Regions from separate parts of the Lysinibacillus sp. NPDC093712 genome, predicted to be linked through region 4. Evidence: riboswitches for the same ligand, from Rfam matches in the RefSeq annotation. Region 4 holds a riboswitch; each other region holds the start of a gene.
The links. A riboswitch is a leader RNA that binds a small molecule or an ion and turns the genes downstream of it on or off. The one in region 4 is predicted to bind thiamine pyrophosphate.

Region 1 (3,203 bases), on a different contig from region 4:
CTCCATGATGTATCTCGGTATGATTTTCTTTAAAATTGTTGCGCCAATTTTGGTGTTGCTTGTACTTGGGGCGTTTTTACAGAGGAAATTTCAATTTAATTTAAAAGCGCTATCCCAGCTTATTACATATTGTTTTATGCCAGCAGCGGTATTTGTAAATTTATATGAAACGAACGTGGAACTATCGGTGCTCGGTGAAGTGGCATTATTTATTGTGCTCTTTATTGGGAGTCAAATGGTGCTTAGTCATTTTATAGCGAAGGGGCTAGGTTTAAAGAAAACAGAGGCAGCGGTATTTAAAAATAGTGTTGTACTCATTAACTCTGGTAACTATGGCATTCCGGTGGCGCAAATGATTTTTGTGACACAACCAATTGGGGTGGCCATTCAAGTTATTCTCGTTATTTTTCAAAATGTAACGACCTATACATATGGTTTATATAATTTAATTTCTTCAACTAAATCAGGTATGGCCATTGTGAAGGACTTCTTGAAAATGCCGATTATTCATGCGCTCATTATCGGTGTGGCAATGAATTTCTTTAATATTGGCATTCCCCAATTTCTCCGTATTCCAATTGACCACGTTGCTGATGGGTTTATCGCTGTTGCTCTTATTACGCTCGGTGCGCAACTATCTCAGCTTGAAATTAAATCAATGTTCAATAGAACTGTGTTTGTCAGCTGTTTTACACGACTTGTAGTAGGTCCAGCTGTTGCATTGCTAATAATTTTTGTACTCGGCTTAGATGGCGTTGTGGCCCAATCGCTCTTTATTGCAAGTGCATTCCCAACATCGCGTAATAGCTCGAGTCTAGCCCTAGAATATGATTTAGGGTCAGAAACCGCTGCACAAACGGTGCTTTTTTCAACAATTGTTAGCTGTATTACAGTAACAATCGTAATTTATATGGCAGAAATACTATTTACTTAATGACTTCCATCTATTAGGAATATCTGTTACACTAGCATCAAACTGAATAGCTTAACTAGGGGAGTCCGATGAGTCGGGCTGAGAGGGAAACGCATTGAGGTTTCTTGACCCTTTGGACCTGATCTGGCTCATACCAGCGTGGGAAAGTTAATGAACTTCGCACTCCTTGAACTTTGCGATAAATGTAACCTTACATGTACAGCCGGATCCAATATTTTTTTGGATTCGGCTTTTTATTTGTAATGCTACTTGTTGGAGTGGGCTAGATTCGGTCCTTTTAATAATTTACGTAAAAGGGAGCGGAATAGTAAATGACAACAGTTAGCGAAAAAAACATGAACATTATGACAAGCTTTGACGGAAGTAAAAAAGTATATGTAGAAGGATCACGTCCAGATATATTAGTGCCAATGCGTGAAATTAAGCTAAGCCCCACAACGGGTAGCTTTGGTGAAGAGAATAATGCACCTATACGAGTTTATGATACGAGTGGCCTTTATACAGATCCAACTTACAAAGTCGATATTACAAAAGGTTTACCAGCTTTGCGTCGTGCGTGGATTAAAGAACGGGGCGATGTAGAGGAATACGAGGGACGTACCATTAAGCCCGAGGATAATGGATTCCGCAACGCGGATGACCCGCGCATAAAGGAAAATGTTTTTCCAAAGCTTTCTCGCAAACCTTTACGTGCGAAAAAAGGCTGTAATGTGACACAGCTGCATTATGCAAGACAAGGAATTATTACGCCAGAAATGGAATTTGTAGCGATTCGCGAAAATTTAAAACCAGAATTTGTACGTGCAGAAATTGCAGCAGGGCGTGCTATAATGCCATCTAATATAAATCATCCGGAGGCGGAACCGATGATTATTGGCCGTAACTTCCACGTGAAAATTAACGCCAATATTGGAAATTCAGCTGTAACTTCATCCATCGCTGAGGAAGTTGAAAAAATGACATGGGCAACACGATGGGGTGCTGATAATATTATGGATTTATCTACTGGTAAGCACATTCATACAACCCGCGAATGGATTATTCGTAATGCTGCTGTGCCTGTTGGAACAGTGCCAATTTATCAGGCACTTGAAAAGGTAAATGGCGTTGCTGAGGATTTAACGTGGGAGGTGTATCGTGACACGCTAATCGAGCAAGCTGAACAAGGGGTTGATTACTTCACGATTCACGCAGGTGTGTTGCTGCGCTATGTACCGCTTACAGCTAATCGTGTAACCGGCATTGTATCGCGTGGAGGTTCCATTATGGCACAGTGGTGTCTATTCCATCATCAAGAAAATTTCTTATATACTCATTTTGAAGAAATTTGTGAAATTATGAAAACGTATGATGTTGCCTTTTCGTTAGGGGATGGTTTACGACCTGGCTCAATTGCAGATGCCAATGACGAGGCACAGTTCGCAGAGCTTGACACGTTAGGTGAGTTAACGCAAATTGCCTGGAAGCACGATGTACAAGTGATGGTAGAAGGACCTGGGCATGTGCCAATGCATCTTATTAAGGAAAATATGGACAAGCAATTGGAAGTTTGTAAAGAAGCACCATTTTATACATTGGGTCCTCTAACGACCGATATTGCTCCTGGCTATGATCACATTACATCAGCAATTGGCGCAGCAATGATTGGCTGGTTCGGAACAGCTATGCTGTGCTATGTAACACCGAAGGAACATTTAGGGTTACCAAATCGAGAAGATGTTCGTGTAGGTGTTATCACATATAAAATTGCGGCACATGCAGCGGATTTGGCTAAAGGTCATCCTGGTGCACAGCAGCGAGATGACGCTCTTTCAAAGGCGCGCTTTGAGTTTCGTTGGCGCGATCAATTTAATTTATCGTTAGATCCAGAGCGAGCTGTAGAATATCACGATGAGACTTTACCAGCAGAAGGAGCAAAAACGGCACATTTTTGCTCGATGTGTGGTCCTAAGTTTTGCAGTATGAGAATTTCTCAAGATATTCGAAACTATGCTAAGGACAAAGATTTAAATACGACAGAAGCTATCCATCAAGGGATGCAGGAAAAGGCAAAAGAGTTCAAAGATGCTGGTAGCAGACTGTATCAATGATAAAGAAATAGAAACTAGAGCACGGTAGACGGTGCGAAAAGTATTCGTCGTATCGGATAACAGCGTATATAGCAAAAAAGTGTTAGATTGATTGCAGTCAATCTAACACTTATTCTTTTTATGCTGGTTATTAGACTTTAAATTTATTTATCTCTTCTTGAAGGGTTGTTGCCTCATCA
Region 2 (3,203 bases), on a different contig from region 4:
GGTTGTCTATTTTTCACATTCGCTGTGCCCATTATAAAATAAAGCTGTAAGTCACTACGTTTCATGTATGGTCACCTCGCAAGTATCATGAAATTTTTTGTAAGCAAAATGATTCGTTGGTCCATTGCCATTTCCAAGCGATAAATCATGGCTAATGGCTAGTTGAATAAATTTTTTCGCTTCAATAATCGCTTGTTTTAAAGGCATTTTCTGACCAATAAAAGCGGTTAATGCAGCAGAAAATGTACAGCCCGTTCCATGCGTGTTTTTCGTTGCAATTCGAGTAGATTGCATTGAAAATGTTTCGCCATCTTCAAAAAATACATAATCTGTTGCAAAATGATCGTCATGTAAATGTCCGCCTTTGATAATGACACATTGAACACCTAATTTTAATAATGATTGAGCAGCTTGCTGAATGTCTGATAAATTGTGTATTTTTCTAGCAGTCAGTGTCTCTGCTTCTGGGATATTAGGTGTTACGATTGTCGCAAGAGGTAATAAATCTTTTTTTAATGCCTCAACTGCTTCTTGTTGTAATAAGTTTTCGCCACCTTTGGCAATCATTACAGGATCAACAATAAGCGGAATATTTAACTTAGACATAGCTCGTGCAATTGTGTGAATTATATCAGAGGAAAAAAGCATACCTGTTTTTATTGCACTAATTGAAAAATCATCTAGAAGTGAATGAAGTTGTTTATTTACAAAAGCTTGTTCAATTGGAAGTACACCGTTCACTCCTAATGTGTTTTGTGCTGTTAAAGCAGTAATAACGGATGTCCCGAATACGTCTAATTCCTGAAATGTTTTTAAATCAGCTTGGATACCAGCGCCACCACCACTATCTGAGCCGGCTATTGTCGTTACAATATGCATTATTTTTCACCGCCTTTCGATAAACGGTGTAATTCATTTAAGACCGACAGTGCAAAATCACCGTTATATGGCGCAGATGAAGCGGCATGTTCAGCCACTTTTTTATAGCACGTTAATGTATTGCACAACTGAGAAAATGGCTCATTGCCTGCAATATAAGCTGCACAGCAAATGGCACTTAACAAACAACCAGTTCCTGTAACTTCTGTCATTCGAGCATGTCCACCAATAATCCATTGGGAGTGCTCTCCGTCAGTTATAAAATCTTTTTCACCAGTTACAATAACGATACAATTATATTTTTTAGAAATTTCTTTTGCTTTATCTTCAACAGATATTGAACCGCTGCCACTATCTACTCCTTTTTGTTGCCAATGAACATCAGCAATAGCGGCAAGCTCACCGATATTACAACGAATAACAGCAAAATGAACGGCTTCTAATAATTGCTGTACCACTTGTTTACGTAAATTTGTTGCTCCAACACCAACTGGATCCAAAATAATCGGTACACCTAGCGCATTTGCCTTTTTTCCAGCAAGTAACATCGATTCTTTTGTACGGGTAGTAAGCGTGCCAATATTAATCAATAAGGCTGATGCAATCGATACCATCTCCTCAACTTCCAGAGATTCATCTGCCATTACAGGCGAAGCGCCAATTGCTAATAAGCCGTTTGCTTGAAAATTTGCTACAACATAATTTGTAATACAATGAATGAGTGGCTGTTTTTTACGAATAGTTTGAAAAATCATCGTAGTCCTCCTTTTTTGGACGGACGTAAGCATGCAAAAAAGCTCTTTTTTTCGTGCGAAATATACACGTAAAAAGAGCTTATCATCAATAATAAGATGTGTGTTGCTCCCTACGTCAGTATTAACTAACAGGTTCAAAGGGTCAGGTTTTACCTTCTCAACTCGCTATGAGTCCCCCCGCAATCATGAAGTTTTTAGTTGTCCAAAATGTAACATACCTATCCACAGTATTCAATAGCATTTTATCATTAACTGGAAAGCAGTGACTGATGCCATATAATAAACCATGATAATTGTCATGACTTTCTTAAAATAAGGTTCATCCATTGAAAATCATAAAAAATGAGTTTTATAATAAACCTAGCAATAAGGAGGCAGTTATTATGAAAAGACAGGATTTAATCGCACCAGAATGGTATAACATTGTTGAGGAGATTGAGAAATATGCTCAAGACCCTACTAAAAATGCATTAATTGTTTATAATGATCATGAAGAAATTCAACACATTACATATGCAACTTTACTTGAAAAAGCAAATCAGGCGGCCCATGTATTTACTACGCAGGGACTAAAAAAAGGCGATGTGCTTTTAGTTATGGTTCCAAGATCTGTCGAGGCATATATCGTCTACATAGCGGCATTGAAAGCGGGCTTAACGATTATCCCTAGTTCAGAAATGTTGCGTACAAAGGATATCGAATATCGAATTACACATGCAAATGCAAAAGGAATAATTGCCTACGAGCCATATATTGAGCAATTTGACGAAGTAAAAAACTTAAAGGGTATTATGCAATATGTTATTGGTCATGCTCATGCACCATGGCAACCGTTGCTTGAAAAAATGGAGGAGCACCCTACAGACTATACGAATCCTACACCGACAAAAAGTACAGACAATGCATTTTTAGCCTATACAAGTGGGACAACTGGCAATCCTAAGGCAGCTGTTCATACACATAGCTGGGGTTATGCTCATTTACGGACAACAGCACCGAATTGGTTAGGTGTTCAAGAAAATGATATAGTATGGGCTACTGCTGCACCCGGCTGGCAAAAATGGATTTGGAGTCCATTCCTAGCAACTTTAGGCAGTGGTGCTACAGCCTTTGTTTATAAAGGTAAATTTAATGCATCAACTTATTTGTCATTGCTTGAAAAATTTAAAGTAAATGTATTATGTTGTACACCGACAGAGTATCGTTTTATGGCAGCACTCAATAATTTACAGGACTATAATTTAAGCGAGATTCGCCAAGCTGTATCAGCAGGTGAACCACTGAATAGTGAAGTAGTAAAAGTGTTCTCCGAAACGTTTGATATACAAGTTCGAGATGGTTACGGGCAAACGGAAAATACATTACTTGTTGGGACAATGGTTGGCATGGAAGCGCGCGTCGGCTCAATGGGTAAACCGACACCAGGAAATACAGTAGAAATAATCGATGACCTAGGACATCCTGTATCGGAAGGTGTTGTTGGGGATATCGCAGTGCATCGTGAAACACCTGCACTCTTTAAAAAATATTTCCAAGATCCTGAACGCACAAACCTACAATTCCGCGGAG
Region 3 (3,203 bases), on a different contig from region 4:
ATTGCCATCGCTAGGACTTGTCATCGTACTTGACCGTTCAGGAAGTATGTATGGTTCAAAATTAGAGCTAGCAAAAGAAGCGGCCGCACGATCAGTTGAAATGTTACGCGATGAGGATACGCTTGGTTTTATTGCCTTTGATGATCGACCTTGGGAAATTATTGAAACCGGACCACTTGGTAATAAAGAGGAAGCAGTTGATACAATTTTATCGGTGACTCCAGGTGGTGGTACGGAAATATATAGCTCACTCGCAGCGGCATATGATAGTTTGGCAGATTTAAAATTGCAGAGGAAGCATATTATTTTATTAACTGACGGACAGTCACAATCAGGCAATTATGAAGATTTAATTGAAAATGGTAAGGAACAAGGGATTACACTTTCTACAGTGGCGATTGGGCAAGATGCAGATGGCAACTTACTACAGTCATTAAGTGATATGGGCAGTGGTCGTTTCTATGATGTTATTGATGAACAAACAATTCCTTCAATTTTATCACGTGAGACAGCGATGATTTCCCGTACTTATATAGAAGACAATCCATTTTACCCTACCATTTATAATGCAGCTGGATGGAATGCACTCTTTGCAAATGGTGTGCCACAAATGAATGCATATATTGGTACGACAGCAAAGCAGGGAGCTGCAGTAATAGCCGAAAGCGAGAAGGAAGACCCTGTATTGGCTCAATGGCAATATGGACTTGGTAAAACTTTCGCTTTCACATCAGATTCGACAGGGAAATGGGCTGGTGACTGGGCAAGGTGGCAAGAATGGGGATCATTTTGGCAAACAATCATTTCGCAAATGCTACCAAGTTATAATGATGTAGCCTATGATGTACGTCTTGATACAGATGGCTCATTTATCATCACGGACCCGACAAATGAAGCTGCCTTTTTAGATATTGTCGCTGTCGATGAATCTGGCGAGGAGCTTGATTTGCAGCTTGAAACGATTTCTGCCTCGCAAGTACGTGCAGTTGTCCAAGCTAAACCAGGGTTGATTTTTTTCCGTATTGCTGACGAAGAGCAGGCCATTTACCAGGCTGGACTAAGCGTACCGTACAGTGCAGAATATGAATTACGCCCTGTGAATGAAACACTTGTCGAGCAACTAACGAAGCAAACTGGTGGCTCTGTCTTGAAAGAACCACAAGACGTGTTCCGTAAATTCACTAACAAAGGAGCAGAGCGCCAAAATATTGCAACATGGTTACTATTAACGGGGATGCTGTTATTCTTTGTAGATATTACGATTCGACGCTTTGGATGGAGCTTCATAACAAGACATAAGCAAAAAGAAAAGTCTGTAGATGAAGCAACTGTACAGGCAGAGGACACGAACGTTGCACAGTTATTAAAAGGGATGAAAAAACGCTCTTAATTAAAAAACGATGGTACATTGCTAAAAGCAATTGCCATCGTTTTTTTATACACATAGCTACTTCGTAATAAGAATATGCGATGCGTTTTTTCGTAGACTGCTAGCAATCAAAATACCAAGAAACGCCCCAATTAAACTAGATGTAAAAAATGCAGGCATAAAAAATAATGCTCCTACGGACGTTCCCATTAATAATTGCGCATATGGTACAGCAACGAACGAGGCAAGGATACCCGTGCCAAATATTTCACCAATACCAGCTAGCCAGTTGTTGCGACTGTATTTATAAGCAAAGGCTGCACATGCCGCACCGATGACGCTTCCAGGAATCGCTAAAAGGGAGCCTGTGCCTGTTAATATACGAATCAATGCTGTAACTATAGCAACGACGATAGAAGGCATAGGACCTAATAGAATGGCGCAGATGACGTTGATCGCATGTTGTACAGGATAAGCACGAGCAATGCCAGTTGGAATGGAGACAAAAATAGAGCCTGCTACTGCAATAGCTACTAATAAAGCCATAGTAGTTAGTTTTCGAATAGACATGATAGTTACTCCTTTAAGTTTTGTGTGATGAATCGCCGATAGAACCCAGTGAACCGCCGGTAAAATGCGAGAAATCGCCGATGAAAATCCTGAAATCGCCGATAAAACCGGACAAATCGCCGGTAGACCTCGCAAAATCGCCGATAGCACTGTCTAATGAATATAAAAAAGCCGCTTCCTTGTCACGAAAGGAAGCGGCCTTGCATTTTTAAATTACACGAAAGCAAGCGTCGCCACTTCCCTCCGCTAGTGTGAACTAGATCAGGTTCAAAGGGTCCGTATATGAGCATATACGTCTCAGCCTTGTAAAGACTCCCCTAGTGGTGTTAAACGATTTAATTTTTCGATAATAAATGTACCATATTACAAATAATTGTCAATGGACTAATTTGTATCGGGCTGCATAAGATGCGGAGCCTTTTTCAATGTCCAAATGAGCGCTAATAAGAAGCATGTCATTAAAATAATTGCCCCAAATATATAAGGACTGTTCATATTCCAATCGAATAAAAGACCCGCAAGTGCAGGACCAATCATATTTCCAAGACTCATATAGGCATTGGTAAGTCCAGCGGCTAAACCTTGTTCATTGCCAGCAAGTTTAGAAATCAGTGTGTTGACGGCTGGGCGAATAAGTGTTGTTGCCGTTGAGAAAATCGTTGCGACAACTAAAATAAGTGCAAAGCCAGAAACAAATAATATGAGGAAAATAGCTACAGCAGCAATAAATAAATTGACTAATACAACTTTCATTTCCCCAAAGCGCTTAAAGAGTGGTGTTATGATGAACATTTGTACAACAACACCAAATGCGCCACCGACAGTTAAAATTATCGCAATATCGGTAGGTGTGTAGTTAAATTTGTCTGTCACAAATAATGATAATGTCGTTTGGAAATTGGCAATGCCGAACGAGAACACTAGCATAATAATCAACATAACAAAGTATGGCATTTGGACTGAACGTGCCATCTGCTTCACAAGATTGTCTTGCTTTTGTGCTTTCTGAGCTGCACTTGGTTTTGTAGAAGGTAATAACAACAATGAAAGGATAGAGGCAATAATAGCAGCTCCTCCAGCCATAAAGAATGGGAAATGCAAACTAACTTTAGATAGGAATCCACCAATACCTGGTCCAATCATAAAACCAAGAGACATCGCGGCACCTAACATGCCCATTCCTTTACCTCGTTCTTCATACGTTGTAATATCTGCTACAAACGCCATAATTGGAGGTGCTACAAAGGCAGAACCTAAACCTCCT
Region 4 (3,203 bases):
TTAAATTCATAATAACAGTTAAATCATTTGCATATGCTTCACGCTCTACAGCTTTCCCAATTTGGTTTAATTTAGAACCTGCTTTTACTTTTGTCATAGCGCGATCAAAGGCACTTTTTGCTACGTGGCAAAGTTTTTCTTTATCCTCGTAACCTTCCCCTACTACAAATGAAATACCTGTATCTGCAAAATAGCCATTCAGTGAACCGGATACGTCAATATTTACAATATCCCCTTCTTGTATAACACGTTGTCCTGGAATACCATGGGCAACTTCCTCATTGACACTAATACAAGTGTATCCTGGGAAATCATATTCACCTTTAGGACCAGAAATAGCTCCTGCTTCAGCAAACATGCGGCCTGCAATTTCATCTAATTCAAGTGTTGTCACACCCGGTTTTGTAGCTGCCTTCATTGCCTCACGAATTTCTGCACAAATGCGACCAATTTTTTTAAAGGCTTCAATTTCTTCTTGCGTTTTTACAATCATTTTTAACGTCCCTTTCATCTAATATCTATTCATTAATATAACATAACTTTATATGTCCATAACGCCAAACGCTTTAATTATTCTATGCTAACATTATTTCATAAGTGCCATGCAAATAATAATCAGACCTTTTTTGAAGTTCTTCCACTAAAAAATAGCGACCAAATCACGTGGAGATCTTGGATTATAAAAAAATTAGCATACTAAGTAACACTTAGCATACTATTTTCACTTTTAGGACAGTCTTATAGTGTTTAAGATTTTCGCTGCAATAATTGTGGCGCAGCTGTAAATAATAGCACAGCAACAATTGCTGTTAAAATTGTTGCTGGAAGCATGTATGTTCCATTGTAAATGATTGAATAAATCCATGCGTTTTGCTCGCCAGCATATTCTGCAAAGAATACTGCACCTGCAAATGTGTGCGCAAGATAACGTAGGAATCCAGCTAACACCGTACCAATGACAATATAAACGGCCATTTTCTTTTTATTTAAAGCTGTTGCCGCTTTTAATACAGGTTCACGAACGATTGCCGCTAAACCTACTACGGTAAATGCTACCCCGTAATCTAGTAATCCTTGAAACCAGTGCACAATATAAGCACCAAACATTGTTTGCATAACACCAATCAATAGCCCGGTTGTGAGCCCTGACAAGAGGCCCCAACGAAATGCCATTAAGATGATAGGTATCATTACTAAGCTTACCGAGCCACCTTGTGCCCATACTTTAAAGGAAACTTGATCGAGTACAAGTCCTACCGCTGCGAAAATTGCAATTTCCACCAGCATGAGTAATCTTTTTTTGTCCATATTATTATTCTCTCCTTTGTTCCGATGTAGGATACAAGAGCAGGAATAGAAATCAATTTGATATGCATGTCAATCCGGCATAAAAAAACGATGCCAGGACAGAGCCTCACATCGTAAAAGTGTCGGTTTCTATCCACATCCCTACGCAAGCATTAACTTACAGGTTCGAAGAGTAAAGGCATTACGTGCCCAGTCTCAGCTGACATCATCAGCTCCCCTTGTGGTCGTTACATCTAATTTTTTTGTTGAACACCCTCATTGTACGCAAACACTTTTGCAATTACAACCTTTTCAACATTAATTTTTTTGAAACTTTCGAGTTTTCTATGCGTAAATAATTAAAAAGGAGGGACTACTATGGAGAATCCAAAAATTTTATCTGCCTTTAGTTATCTCAGTATTTTTTTTGCACCATTTATCGTTCCGTTAATCGTTTATTTTGTGTCAAAGGATAGTGATGTCAAGAGACACTCCATCAAAGCACTTATTTCTCATTTAATACCGTTTGTCTTTGGTATCATTTTCTTTATCGTCTTTATATTTTCTACAATGTCATTAAACACGTTTGATCCTTCGTCTAATGGGAATACATTTATTATCATATGGTTTGTATCTTTTGGTATTTATTTACTCGTTTCATTAGGCATTGTCATTTGGAATATTGTTCAAGCTGTACGAGTTATCCGTTAAAATTTAGTACTAAGGAGCTGTCGTATTCATGAAAGTATCAAAAGTAGTTAAAACTGCTATAAAATTAGCGCCCATCGTTATTCCGATTGTCAAAAAAGTGGTCGCAGCAAAAAAAGGAACAACTCCAAACGTAACGACACACAAAAAATAATAGCCAATGGGCTCCTATAACGTAAAAACCCACTTCGCTTTCTGGCAGCGCAACATTCTGTAAGTCGCAGGAGGCTTCGTAGGTTTTTACTTTGTTATACATAAATTGTTTGAGTGACTGGCACTTTTGTTGGTCTAACGCTACTAGCAGTGCCATAAGAATTCAGAATTGTTTGAGTGACTGGCACTTATTTTACTTCAAAATGTGTTGTACTATGTCCGCTCAACGTTTTTTCAACGTGTAATACTGCCGGCATAGCAGCCTTTAACTCGGCTACATGTGAAATAACACCAATCATTCTTCCAGAGTCTTGTAAATCAATTAGCGTGTCAATCGCTTTATTTAACGCTTCCTCATCTAATGAACCGAAACCCTCGTCAATAAACATTGTTTCGATACGAATATTACCTTGGAAGCTTTGAATTACATCGGCCATACCTAATGCAAGACTTAATGATGCATTAAACTTTTCCCCACCTGATAATGTTTTAACATCTCTTAATTGGTCTGTGTACGCATCATAGACATCTAAGCCAAGCCCACTTTGCTTCGCATGTTTCTCTAATCTATCTGAACGGCGCAATTCAAACTGTCCATTGGATAAGTGGGATAAACGAATATTTGCTGCCGCAGTGATTTTATCTAAATAATTAATTTGAATATACCGCTCAAAGGAAAGTTTTTTCGGATTTTGACCATTCAACACTGTGTAAAGCTCTTTTACACGACCTGCTTCTTTTTCAAGTACACGGATTTCCTTTGCCGTTTCCTCTACTTTATCAATAAAGTCAGCACATGCCTTTGCATAGCTTTGCGTCTGTTGTAAGGTTTTAAATGCTTCTTCATATGTGGCACGGAGCATCTCAAGCTTTTCCTCTAATACTGTTAGATTTTGCTTCTCTTTTCCTTCAAGATGCTTTGCTCCGTCCTCCATTTGTTGCTGTAAGGAATGTAGTTGTAAGGTATAATCACGACATGCTTTACGTAAATCATCAATTTGACTAACGCTACGCTTCGCAGCAGCATAGTCTTCATACGTTGCAAAACCAACATC

Region 1: linked by a shared signal. The riboswitch ahead of thiC (phosphomethylpyrimidine synthase ThiC) and the one ahead of thiT (energy-coupled thiamine transporter ThiT) in region 4 are both predicted to bind thiamine pyrophosphate.
Region 2: linked by a shared signal. The riboswitch ahead of thiM (hydroxyethylthiazole kinase) and the one ahead of thiT (energy-coupled thiamine transporter ThiT) in region 4 are both predicted to bind thiamine pyrophosphate.
Region 3: linked by a shared signal. The riboswitch ahead of thiW (energy coupling factor transporter S component ThiW) and the one ahead of thiT (energy-coupled thiamine transporter ThiT) in region 4 are both predicted to bind thiamine pyrophosphate.

The regions. Positions count from the first base shown of each region.
Region 1 is NZ_JBNNUU010000011.1:111,803-115,005, forward strand. It holds gene ACQKNX_RS23630 (AEC family transporter) at 5-934, shown strand; TPP riboswitch at 982-1,096, shown strand; gene thiC (phosphomethylpyrimidine synthase ThiC) at 1,246-3,024, shown strand; gene ACQKNX_RS23640 (methyl-accepting chemotaxis protein) at 3,155-3,203, opposite strand, start outside.
Region 2 is NZ_JBNNUU010000002.1:927,885-931,087, reverse strand. It holds gene thiE (thiamine phosphate synthase) at 1-65, opposite strand, end outside; gene thiD (bifunctional hydroxymethylpyrimidine kinase/phosphomethylpyrimidine kinase) at 55-879, opposite strand; gene thiM (hydroxyethylthiazole kinase) at 879-1,634, opposite strand; TPP riboswitch at 1,725-1,823, opposite strand; gene mbcS (acyl-CoA synthetase MbcS) at 2,018-3,203, shown strand, end outside.
Region 3 is NZ_JBNNUU010000003.1:434,373-437,575, reverse strand. It holds gene ACQKNX_RS14740 (VWA domain-containing protein) at 1-1,390, shown strand, start outside; gene thiW (energy coupling factor transporter S component ThiW) at 1,448-1,939, opposite strand; TPP riboswitch at 2,161-2,268, opposite strand; gene ACQKNX_RS14730 (MFS transporter) at 2,324-3,203, opposite strand, start outside.
Region 4 is NZ_JBNNUU010000008.1:101,554-104,756, reverse strand. It holds gene map (type I methionyl aminopeptidase) at 1-493, opposite strand, end outside; gene thiT (energy-coupled thiamine transporter ThiT) at 748-1,308, opposite strand; TPP riboswitch at 1,430-1,537, opposite strand; gene ACQKNX_RS21450 (DUF4870 domain-containing protein) at 1,666-1,998, shown strand; gene ACQKNX_RS21445 (hypothetical protein) at 2,027-2,149, shown strand; gene ACQKNX_RS21440 (AAA family ATPase) at 2,337-3,203, opposite strand, start outside.